Regions from separate parts of the Pannonibacter sp. genome, predicted to be linked through region 2. Evidence: riboswitches for the same ligand, from Rfam matches in the RefSeq annotation. Region 2 holds a riboswitch; the other holds the start of a gene.
What was found. A riboswitch is a leader RNA that binds a small molecule or an ion and turns the genes downstream of it on or off. The one in region 2 is predicted to bind thiamine pyrophosphate.
Positions count from the first base shown of each region.

Region 1 (4,729 bases), on a different contig from region 2:
GCAACTCGCGGAAATTATCGCTGGCCTTCAGGTCCGGATAGGCCTCGGCGACTGCGAACAGCCGCCCCAGCGCCTGGGAGATCTGGCCTTCCACTGCAGCGCGTCCCGCCACGTCGCCGGCCGGCACGCGGGACGCAGCAGTGCGGAGGTCCGTCACCGCCTCCAGCGTCGCTTTTTCGTGGGTGGCATAGCCCTTGACGGTCTCGACGAGATTGGGGATCAGGTCGGAGCGGCGCTTGAGCTGGACGTCGATGCCGCTCCAGCCTTCCTCGACCATCTGCCGCTTGGTCACGAGGCCGTTGTACAGCGTAATGAGATAGAGGGCGGCGGCACCGATGACCGCAACGACAATCCAGAAGGTCATGACCGGCTTCTCCAGGCAAGGACACACTCGCGCGTGACGCTAGCGCCTGGCGGCGGTGATGTCACCCTTGGTGATGGAGATGTGGGCCTGCCAATGCCTTCGAACCTGTCCCTCGTCCAACATGCGAGCACGTCGTGACGCATGCCCCGCCGTTCGTCGCTCCTGCGCAGGCAGGAGCCCAGTAAACGGGGCAGACCTGGGGACGCACAGACACCGAAAGACAATCAACTCAACAGGTTACTGGGCTCCTGCCTACGCAGGAGCGACGAGACTCGGTGTGCCGGCTGGATCCCCGCACAGGGCGGGGATGACCGCGGAAAGAACCGCCCTGCCACGCGTGCCAGCAATCAGCCTTCGTAGCCGACGCCGCCGGCGCGGGTTTCGAGGAAGGCGGCGCCGCAGGCCTTGGCCAGTTCGCGGACGCGCAGGATGTAGCTCTGGCGTTCGGTGACCGAAATCACGCCGCGCGCATCCAGCAGGTTGAAGGCATGGCTGGCCTTGATGCACTGGTCATAGGCCGGCAGCACCATCTGGTGCACATCCGCACCGATGGCATCACGAGTTGCAGCACCGGCGGCCAGAAGGCGGCGGCACTCTTCCTCGGCGTCGCGGAAGTGGCGGAACAGGAGTTCGGTGTCGGCGTGCTCGAAGTTATGGCGGGAATATTCCTGCTCGGCCTGCAGGAAGACGTCGCCATAGGTGATCTTCTCGGCGCCTTCGCGGCCGTTGTAGTTCAGGTCGTAGACGTTATCGACGCCCTGGATGTACATGGCGAGACGCTCGAGGCCATAGGTGAGTTCGCCCGAGACCGGCGCGCACTCGAAACCGGCGACCTGCTGGAAGTAGGTGAACTGCGACACTTCCATGCCGTCGCACCAGCATTCCCAGCCAAGGCCCCAGGCGCCCAGCGTCGGGCTTTCCCAGTCGTCCTCGACGAAGCGCACGTCATGCAGCGTCGGATCGAGACCGATGGCGTAGAGGCTGTCGAGATAAAGCTGCTGCAGGTTGTCCGGCGACGGCTTCAGGATGACCTGGAACTGGTAATAGTGCTGCAGCCGGTTCGGGTTCTCGCCGTAGCGGCCATCGGACGGACGGCGCGAGGGCTGGACATAAGCGGCCTTCCACGGGCGGGGTCCGAGCGAGCGCAGCGTGGTGGCCGGATGGAACGTACCGGCGCCGACTTCCATGTCATAGGGCTGCAGCACGACGCAGCCCTGATCCGCCCAGTAGCGCTGCAGGGTCAGGATCAGGCCCTGGAAGGAGTTTTCAGGGCGCATGTGGGCCGGGATGGCTTCGTTCGACATGGGGCGGTTCCCGATTGCGAAAGGAGGGGCGGCCAAAGCCGCAAACATTTGGCCGGACAGGTGCCACGGGCGGCTGACAAGGTCAAGGGCGGCGGCAAGGACCGGCTTTTTTGCTGAAATCGCCCGCACAAACGTGGTGCGGATCACACCTTGTCGGCTTCAGGCCCTTCCCCCTCTATCGCTCCAAGCGACGTTACGTCACCCTCATTCTACCGGCTCCTTTTTCATGTGCCGGACCTGCGGGTGAGGAACCCGCACCCAGAGGAGAAGATCATGTCCCGCACATCCTTTCTGACAGTCCTTGCAACCGCCGCCCTGCTCGCCAGCGCCAGCCTTGCGGCCGCGCAGAGCCAGGGCAGCAACAACCAGAGCAGCAACAATCCATCGGCTTCGTCCTCCGGACCATCTGGCGCCAATGACAGCGGCAATCCGGACAGCGCGCCGATCGTCTGTGCCTCGCGCAGTTGCATGGATCGGCAGGCTGCGGCGTCAGGACCGTATACCCACGTCGTGACGCATGTACCCAACAAGCAGCCGCGCAAGCCGCGCCGCCCGATCCCCCTCAAGGAAAGCGAGCGTTGCCAGGACCGCTGGATCCAGTGGCCGAATGGCCTCATCGTCAACGAGCGGGAATGTTTCCGCCCGCTGGAATTCATCCGTTGAACCATGCGGCATCTGCGACGGCACAAGGGAATACCGCTTGCGCCATCGCGGTTCCGCGCCTATAAATCTGCTTGCGACAGGGGCGCCCCACAACCGGGGGCTGAGATGAACCCTTTGAACCTGAACCGGGTCATGCCGGCGGAGGAAGTCGTTTGCAGAACCTTGCAGACACACCACAGCTGCTTGCCCGCCTTGTTCCCCTGACCGGACCGTCGTCCGCCATCGGGCTGGATCAGGGCGAATTTGCACGCGCGCTCCTGCCGCAGGTTTTCCCTTCTGCGATGAGGAGCAGCAATGACATTCGGCAACGCCCTTGCAAGCCTGCGGGCACGACGTCCGCTGGTGCAGAACATCACCAATTTCGTTGCCATGCAGACCATGGCGAATGTGCTGCTGGCAGCGGGCGCTTCACCTGCCATGGTGCATGCGCGCGAAGAGGCCGCGGAATTTGCCGGTTTGGCTCATGCCCTGACGCTGAACACCGGCACACCCGAACCCGACTGGGTGGCGGCCATGGCGGCGGCGGCGGATGTCGCTTCAGGCCGTGGCATTCCTGTGGTGCTTGACCCGGTCGCCGCCGGGGCGACAGCCTACCGGCGCGACATCAACATGGCACTGGCCCGGCGGGTACCCGGCCTGATCGTGAAGGGCAATGCCTCGGAAATCCTCGCGCTGACCGGACGCGACAGCGCCGCCAAGGGACCGGACAGCGGCGATGGGGTGCAGGCTGCAGAACCCGCCGCTGTTGCCCTGGCGCGGGCGACAGGCGGGATCGTCGCCGTCACGGGAGCGGTGGATTTCGTCACCGATGGCCAAAGACAGGCGCGGATCCGCAACGGCTCGCCAGCAATGACGCAGGTGACGGCCCTCGGCTGTGCCCTGACCGGTATCGTCGCAGCCTTTGCCGTGGGGCAGGACGACAGGTTTCACGCAACGGTCGCAGCACTGGCCTATTACGCGGTCGCCGGAGAACTGGCCACCGCCGTCTCTCCCCTGCCCGGCAGCTTTGCGGTCGGGTTCCTCAATGCCTTGAGCGACGTCACGCCAACACAGCTTGATGCTCTCGCCCTCGTGGAGTTCGACCATGTCCCGCTTTGACCTGTCCTTGTATCTTGTCACCGACGAAGTCCGGCGCCCGGGTCTGGAAGACGACGTGATCGCCGCTGTCCGGGGCGGGGTGAGCCTCGTGCAATTGCGCGACAAGACCGCACCGCATGCGGTGGTGGCGGACTTCGCGCGCCGGCTGAAAGCGCGGCTTGATCCCTTGCGCGTGCCGCTGCTGCTGAATGACCGGGTCGAGGTGGCGCGGATGATCGGCGCGGCTGGCGTGCACATCGGCACGCGGGATATGACCCCGGCCGAAGCGCGGCAGATGCTCGGGCCGAACGCCATCATTGGCGTTTCGGTGTCGGAGGCAGCGCATCTGACGCGCTTCGATGCAAAGGACGTGGATTATATCGGCGTTGGTCCGGTGCACCCGACCCGGACGAAACCGGACCACGCGGCCCCGATCGGATACAGCGGGCTGGCACAGCTTTGTGCGGCAAGCGAGCTTCCGGCCGTCGCGATCGGCGGATTGACCTGCTCCGATGCCGTCGGCGTGCGAAAGGCTGGAGCTGCCGGCATGGCAGTGGTGTCGGCGATCCTGTCGGATGGCGACGCGGAAGACGCAGCCCGCCGGCTGCGCCGCGCCTGGGACGATACGGCAATTCTGGCAGCCGAGTAGCGGCGCGCGGGACAACATGGAACGCGTCGGTTTGTCAGCGACCAGGAACGCAGCACTTGCCCGGTCACGCGTCGCCCTGCGGACGGTAGCGGCCGGTGGCGGGGTCGCGTTCGAGGCGAACAGGCGTGTCATCGGATCGCCGGGCGGCTTCTGACAGGCGTGCCTCGATGCGGTTCATTTCCCGGCGCACGAGTTTCATAGCGGCGAAGCCGGCGGCGCCCAGAAGGGCCAATCCCCACAGCGGTGGCATGTCAGTTGTCTCCTGTCCGGCTCACAGCCCGTAGCGGGCCCACAAGGCCCGTGCCTCGACCGAGGCCATCAGATCATCGGCATAGGTCGCCGGCAAGAGGGAAGCGGCAATGCCGCCACCCGTGCGCCGGCCCAGGAACCCGCGCGGCGGATTGATCAGGCGCGCCTCGGCCTTGTCCCCGAACTTCTCCTTCAGCACCGAGCGCAAGTCCCCTTCCCGGTCGGCAAGTCCCAGGGCAACCGCCGAACGGCCGGTCCAGAACTGTCCGGTGAACAGGTCGGGATGATCCGTCAGCCGATCGCCACGCCGCTCTTTCACAAGGGCAATGAACACGTCATGGATCTCGGCCTGCAGGGTCTTGATATGGGCGATGTCCTCGGCGTTTTCCGGGCGGAAGGGATCGAGCTGCGACTTGTTGCTGC
Region 1 is NZ_JBHYDX010000006.1:4,889-9,617, reverse strand. Features, by position in the region: gene ACTIFE_RS05695 (LemA family protein) at 1-364, opposite strand, end outside; gene ACTIFE_RS05690 (glycine--tRNA ligase subunit alpha) at 712-1,641, opposite strand; gene ACTIFE_RS05685 (hypothetical protein) at 1,942-2,331, shown strand; TPP riboswitch at 2,400-2,495, shown strand; gene thiM (hydroxyethylthiazole kinase) at 2,626-3,429, shown strand; gene thiE (thiamine phosphate synthase) at 3,416-4,057, shown strand; gene ACTIFE_RS05670 (hypothetical protein) at 4,122-4,307, opposite strand; gene ACTIFE_RS05665 (S49 family peptidase) at 4,329-4,729, opposite strand, start outside.
Region 1: it holds a riboswitch for thiamine pyrophosphate, as region 2 does, so the genes downstream of both, thiM (hydroxyethylthiazole kinase) here and ACTIFE_RS13775 (hydroxyethylthiazole kinase) in region 2, are expected to answer to the same signal.

Region 2 (4,729 bases):
ATGTCATAAGTGTTGAAGTCGATCTCGGCATAGAGCGCGCGGATATAGTTCCGGTTTTCGCGCCGTGTTGCCCGCCAGTCCTTGATCCAGTCGAACAGGCGTGTCGCGACCCATATGACGACCGAGACGCTTGCGGTTACCGCCGCTGCAGCAGGTATGGAGATGTTTTCCATCGCGCGGCTCCCCGTGACTCTTCCAGCATTTGCAGATCTATCATTAATTGCAAGGCCTTCACCTGACAACTTGATGACTGGCGGCGCAAGGAATTTTGCCCTTTTCCAGCCGTTCGTACTCCCGGCTTGACCTTGGCCGGGTAGCTTGCTTCAGTAAGCCTGCGACTCGTTCAATCCTGCCATCTCGCCGCCATGATTGCCGTCTTGAAATCGGTCTCATCGTGGCGGACTCTTGCCCTCCTTTCCTCCCCAAGAAGTGGCTCCCCAGCCGGCCACCTCCAGATCAAAGAGCTGGCGACAAGGACATGACCATGGCGTTGAAGGACGCAGGGACACCTCGAGATGACGGCGCTCCCACCCGGCCAGATGGCGAATTGCAGGATCGCCAGGAGGATACGATCCCGCCGCAGGCCGTCGACCGGACGGAGCACAAGCCGCTCCTCGGCATCGGCCTGAAGGTTGCCTCCACACTCGTTTTCTCGATCATGGTGGTTGCCCTCAAGATCGCAGCCGAGCGGGTGCCGATCGGACAGGTTGTGTTTGCGCGCAACTTCTTCGGCATTGTTCCGGTGCTGGTCATCCTGCTCTGGCGGCGCGAGCTGGTTTCAGCGATGCACACCCGCCAGCCGCTCGGGCATATCGGACGCGCGACGGTTGGCATGCTGGCCATGGCCTGCTCCTTCACCGCGCTGAAATACCTGCCGCTGCCCGACGCCACAGCGATCGGTTTTGCCTCGCCGCTGTTTACAGTCGTTCTGGCCTTCCTGTTCCTCGGCGAAACGGTCCGCGTCTATCGCTGGAGCGCGGTGGCCGTCGGCTTTGCCGGGATCATGATCATCCTGTCACCGCACATGGGCGGATTGCAGATCACCGAAGCGACCTGGTTCGGCGCCCTTGCGGCTGCCATCGGGGCGCTGTTCTCCGGCATGGCGATGATTTTCGTGCGCAAGTTGTGCGAGACCGAGCGCACCTCCACCATCGTCCTCTGGTTCTCGGCCAGCGCGTCGTTGATGGCTTTGCTGACGATCCCGGCTGGCTGGTTTGATCCTGCCTATGCCTGGGTGCTGCCGGATTGGGAAACCGCAGGGCTCCTGATCTTTGTCGGGCTTGCAGGAGGTGTTGGCCAGATCATCATGACGGAGTCCTACCGTTATGCCGACGCCTCGACGATTGCCCCGTTCGACTACGCCAACATGATCTGGGCGGTGCTGCTGGGCTGGATGTTCTTTGCCGAGGTTCCGGTCTGGCAGGTCATCGTCGGCGCGCTCATCGTGACCGCTGCCGGACTTTTTGTGATGTTCCGCGAGCGGCAGCTTGGCCGGGACGACACACGGGCGCGCAAGGCCGGAGGGCCAATGCGGCCTTGACGACCGAAGTATGCGGTTCGGCTGCGCAGTTCATCACTCGCAGCCGGATCTGATCTCAGAAGGCCTTGAAGGTGATGATGGTGCGCGTGTCGCGGATGCCATCGAGGCAGTGCAGCTTCTGGTTCACGAAGTGGCCGATGTCCTCGCCGTCTTCGATATAGACCTTCACCAGGAGGTCATAGTCGCCGCTGGTCGAGTAGATTTCCGAGGCAATCTCGGCGTCGGCAATTGCGTTCGCCACCTTGTAGGTGTCGCCCAGGTTGCACTTGATCATGATGAAAAACGGCTTCATGGCGGCTCCTCGCGGGGCAGCGTCCGGATGCTACCCTGTGACAGGTGGAATGGCCGATTGGTGCGGCTGCGTCAACACATGCCATCGCCTCTTGCAATGCGCCGCCGCTCTTGTTAGCTGTCTTCCTGTCTCATGGGGGTGCCCGAATTCCGGGCTGAGAGGCATCGTGCCAACTCCTTGAACCTGATCCGGGTCGTGCCGGCGGAGGGATTTGGGATGATACGCCTGCTGTATTCGGGCGCGCCTTTGATGCGCTGCCAGATGATATCCTCGACATTGCTGCTGCCGTTCGCTGAGCATTTGCTCGCCTCCCATCTGTTTGGAGAGGCGGCATGAGCAGTTCGATTGATCACTCCCGTGAGGCGCTGGCGGACGCCATGGCTGGTGTCCTGGAGCGGCTGCGTCAGCGGGCTCCACGTGTCCACTGCCTGACCAACGCCGTTGCCCAGGCCTTCACCGCCAATGTGCTACTGGCACTCGGGGCCATCCCTTCGATGACGCTGGCGGCCGAGGAAGTCCCCGCCTTTGCGGCAAGTGCCGACGCCCTGCTGCTCAATCTGGGCACGCTGGATGACACCCGACGCACCGCCTTTGCGCTCGGGCTGGAGGTCGCCGAGCGGGACGGCAAGCCCTGGGTGCTCGATCCAGTCTTCGTTGACCGCTCGCCGCCCCGTCTGGCGCTGGCCAAGGATCTGCTTTTGCGGACCCCAACGCTGCTCAAGGTCAACGCAGGCGAACTTGCCGCGCTGGGCGGGGCGGATCGGCTGGGTGCCAGTTCCTATGCGGTGACAGGGGCCGTCGACGTCGTGTCCTGCGGCGGCCGCCAGCTCCGTCTTGCCAATGGCGATCCGATGATGGGCCGCGTGACGGCCACGGGCTGCGCGGCTGGTGCCGTGCTGGGCGCCTGTCTGGCGGTGGAACCTGATCCGCTGCTGGCCGCCGCGAGTGGTCTCAGCTTTGTGGCGATTGCAGGGGAACTGGCCGCGCGTGAGGCGAGGGGGCCGGGCAGTTTCGTGCCCGCGTTTCTCGATGCACTCCATGGCCTCGACGCCAGAACCCTCACAGACCAGCTGCGGCTCGCCTGACCGACCTCATCCTGTCTCCTTAAACCCGGGGTATCCCAATGACAGCAATTGCCTTGACCATTGCGGGCTCGGATTCCGGCGGCGGTGCCGGCATTCAGGCCGATCTCAAGACCTTCTCTGCGCTCGGCGTCTACGGCGCCAGCGTACTAACCGCGTTGACGGCGCAGAACACCCACGGTGTCACTGCGATCCACGATGTGCCGCCGCAGTTCGTCCGCGCGCAGATGGATGCGGTGCTGGGGGATCTGTCGGTCGATGCGATCAAGATCGGCATGCTGTCCCGTCCGGACGTGATCCTTGCCGTTGCGGCCGGGCTTGATGCCCATGCGCCGCGCCCGGTGGTTCTCGACCCCGTGATGGTGGCGGCCTCTGGCGATCCGCTGCTGGTGCCTGAGGCTGTGCAGGTGATCATCGCGGAGTTGCTGCCACGGGCGTCGCTCATCACGCCCAATCTTCCCGAGGCCGCGCGCATGCTCGGCGTTCCCACCGCCATCGGCCGCGATGACATGCGGATCCAGGCTGGTGCACTGCTCGGCCTTGGTGCCCGTGCGGTGCTGCTCAAGGGCGGCCATGGCGAAGGACCGGAGAGCGAGGACCTGCTGCTGACCGCTGAGGGGAGCGAGAATTGGTTTTCGGCGCCGCGCCACACCACCCGCAACACCCACGGCACGGGCTGCACCCTGTCGTCGGCCATCACGGCAGGACTGGCACGCGGGCTCGCACTGCCGGACGCAGTGGCGGCTGCCAAGGCCTATGTGACCGCGGCCATTCGGGCCGCCGATCATCTTGCAATTGGCACCGGACATGGACCGGTGCACCATTTCCACGCCGTCTGGGAGGCCGCTGAATGACCCGCGATCTGACACTGTCCCGCCGCAAGGCGCTCGGCCTTGGTCTGGCCGGTGCCGCCAGCACGTTGGCTGCGCCCGCGTTGGCAAAAGGACTTGCGACCATCGAATGGAAGATGGTGACCTCCTGGCAGAAGAACCTGCCAGGACCGGGCGTGACGGCACAGCGCATCTGCGACCAGATCGGCAAGCTCTCGGGTGGCCGCATGCGGGTGCAACTGGCGGCCGCCGGTGAACTGGTTCCAGCGCTCGGCGTGCTCGACGCTGTCTCGTCCGGCACGGCGCAGATGGGGCACACCGCATCGTTCTTCTGGCAAGGCAAGATGCCGGCCGCCGTGTTTTTCACCGCAATCCCCTTTGGTCTGACACCGCTCGAACACATGACCTGGATCGAACAGGGGGGCGGTCAGGCGCTGTGGGATGAACTTTACGCGCCCTTTGGCGTCAAGCCGGTGATGGCCGGCAACACCGGCGTGCAGATGGGCGGCTGGTTCAAGCGCGAGATCACGTCGCTGGATGATCTGGCGGGCCTCAAGATCCGCATGCCGGGGCTGGGAGGCGAGGTGCTGCGGCGTCTGGGCGCAACGCCGGTTGCCCTGCCTCCGGGAGAAATCTTCCAGGCGCTGCAGTCCGGCGTGATTGATGCGACCGAATTTCTGGGGCCCTGGAGCGACAAGGCGATGGGCTTCCAGAAAGTGGCAAAATACTATTATGCGCCGGGTTTCCACGAGCCGAACGGAACGGGCGAAGCCCTGTTCAACAAGGTCGCCCTTGACGGCTTGCCGGACGACCTGCGGGCCATCGTGCTTGAGGCCTGCCGGGCAGAGAACGCGCTGGCTTTGACCGAGAGCGAATGGATGAACGCGGGGGCGCTCGCTTCCCTGCAGGCGGACGATGGCGTTGACGTGCGCTTCTATCCCGACGATGTCCTTGCGGGTCTGCGCAAGGAGAGTGCGGCGGTTCT
Region 2 is NZ_JBHYDX010000018.1:47,692-52,420, forward strand. Features, by position in the region: gene ACTIFE_RS13760 (hypothetical protein) at 1-173, opposite strand, end outside; gene ACTIFE_RS13765 (DMT family transporter) at 485-1,540, shown strand; gene ACTIFE_RS13770 (Lrp/AsnC ligand binding domain-containing protein) at 1,596-1,832, opposite strand; TPP riboswitch at 1,957-2,060, shown strand; gene ACTIFE_RS13775 (hydroxyethylthiazole kinase) at 2,165-2,917, shown strand; gene thiD (bifunctional hydroxymethylpyrimidine kinase/phosphomethylpyrimidine kinase) at 2,956-3,768, shown strand; gene ACTIFE_RS13785 (TRAP transporter substrate-binding protein) at 3,765-4,729, shown strand, end outside.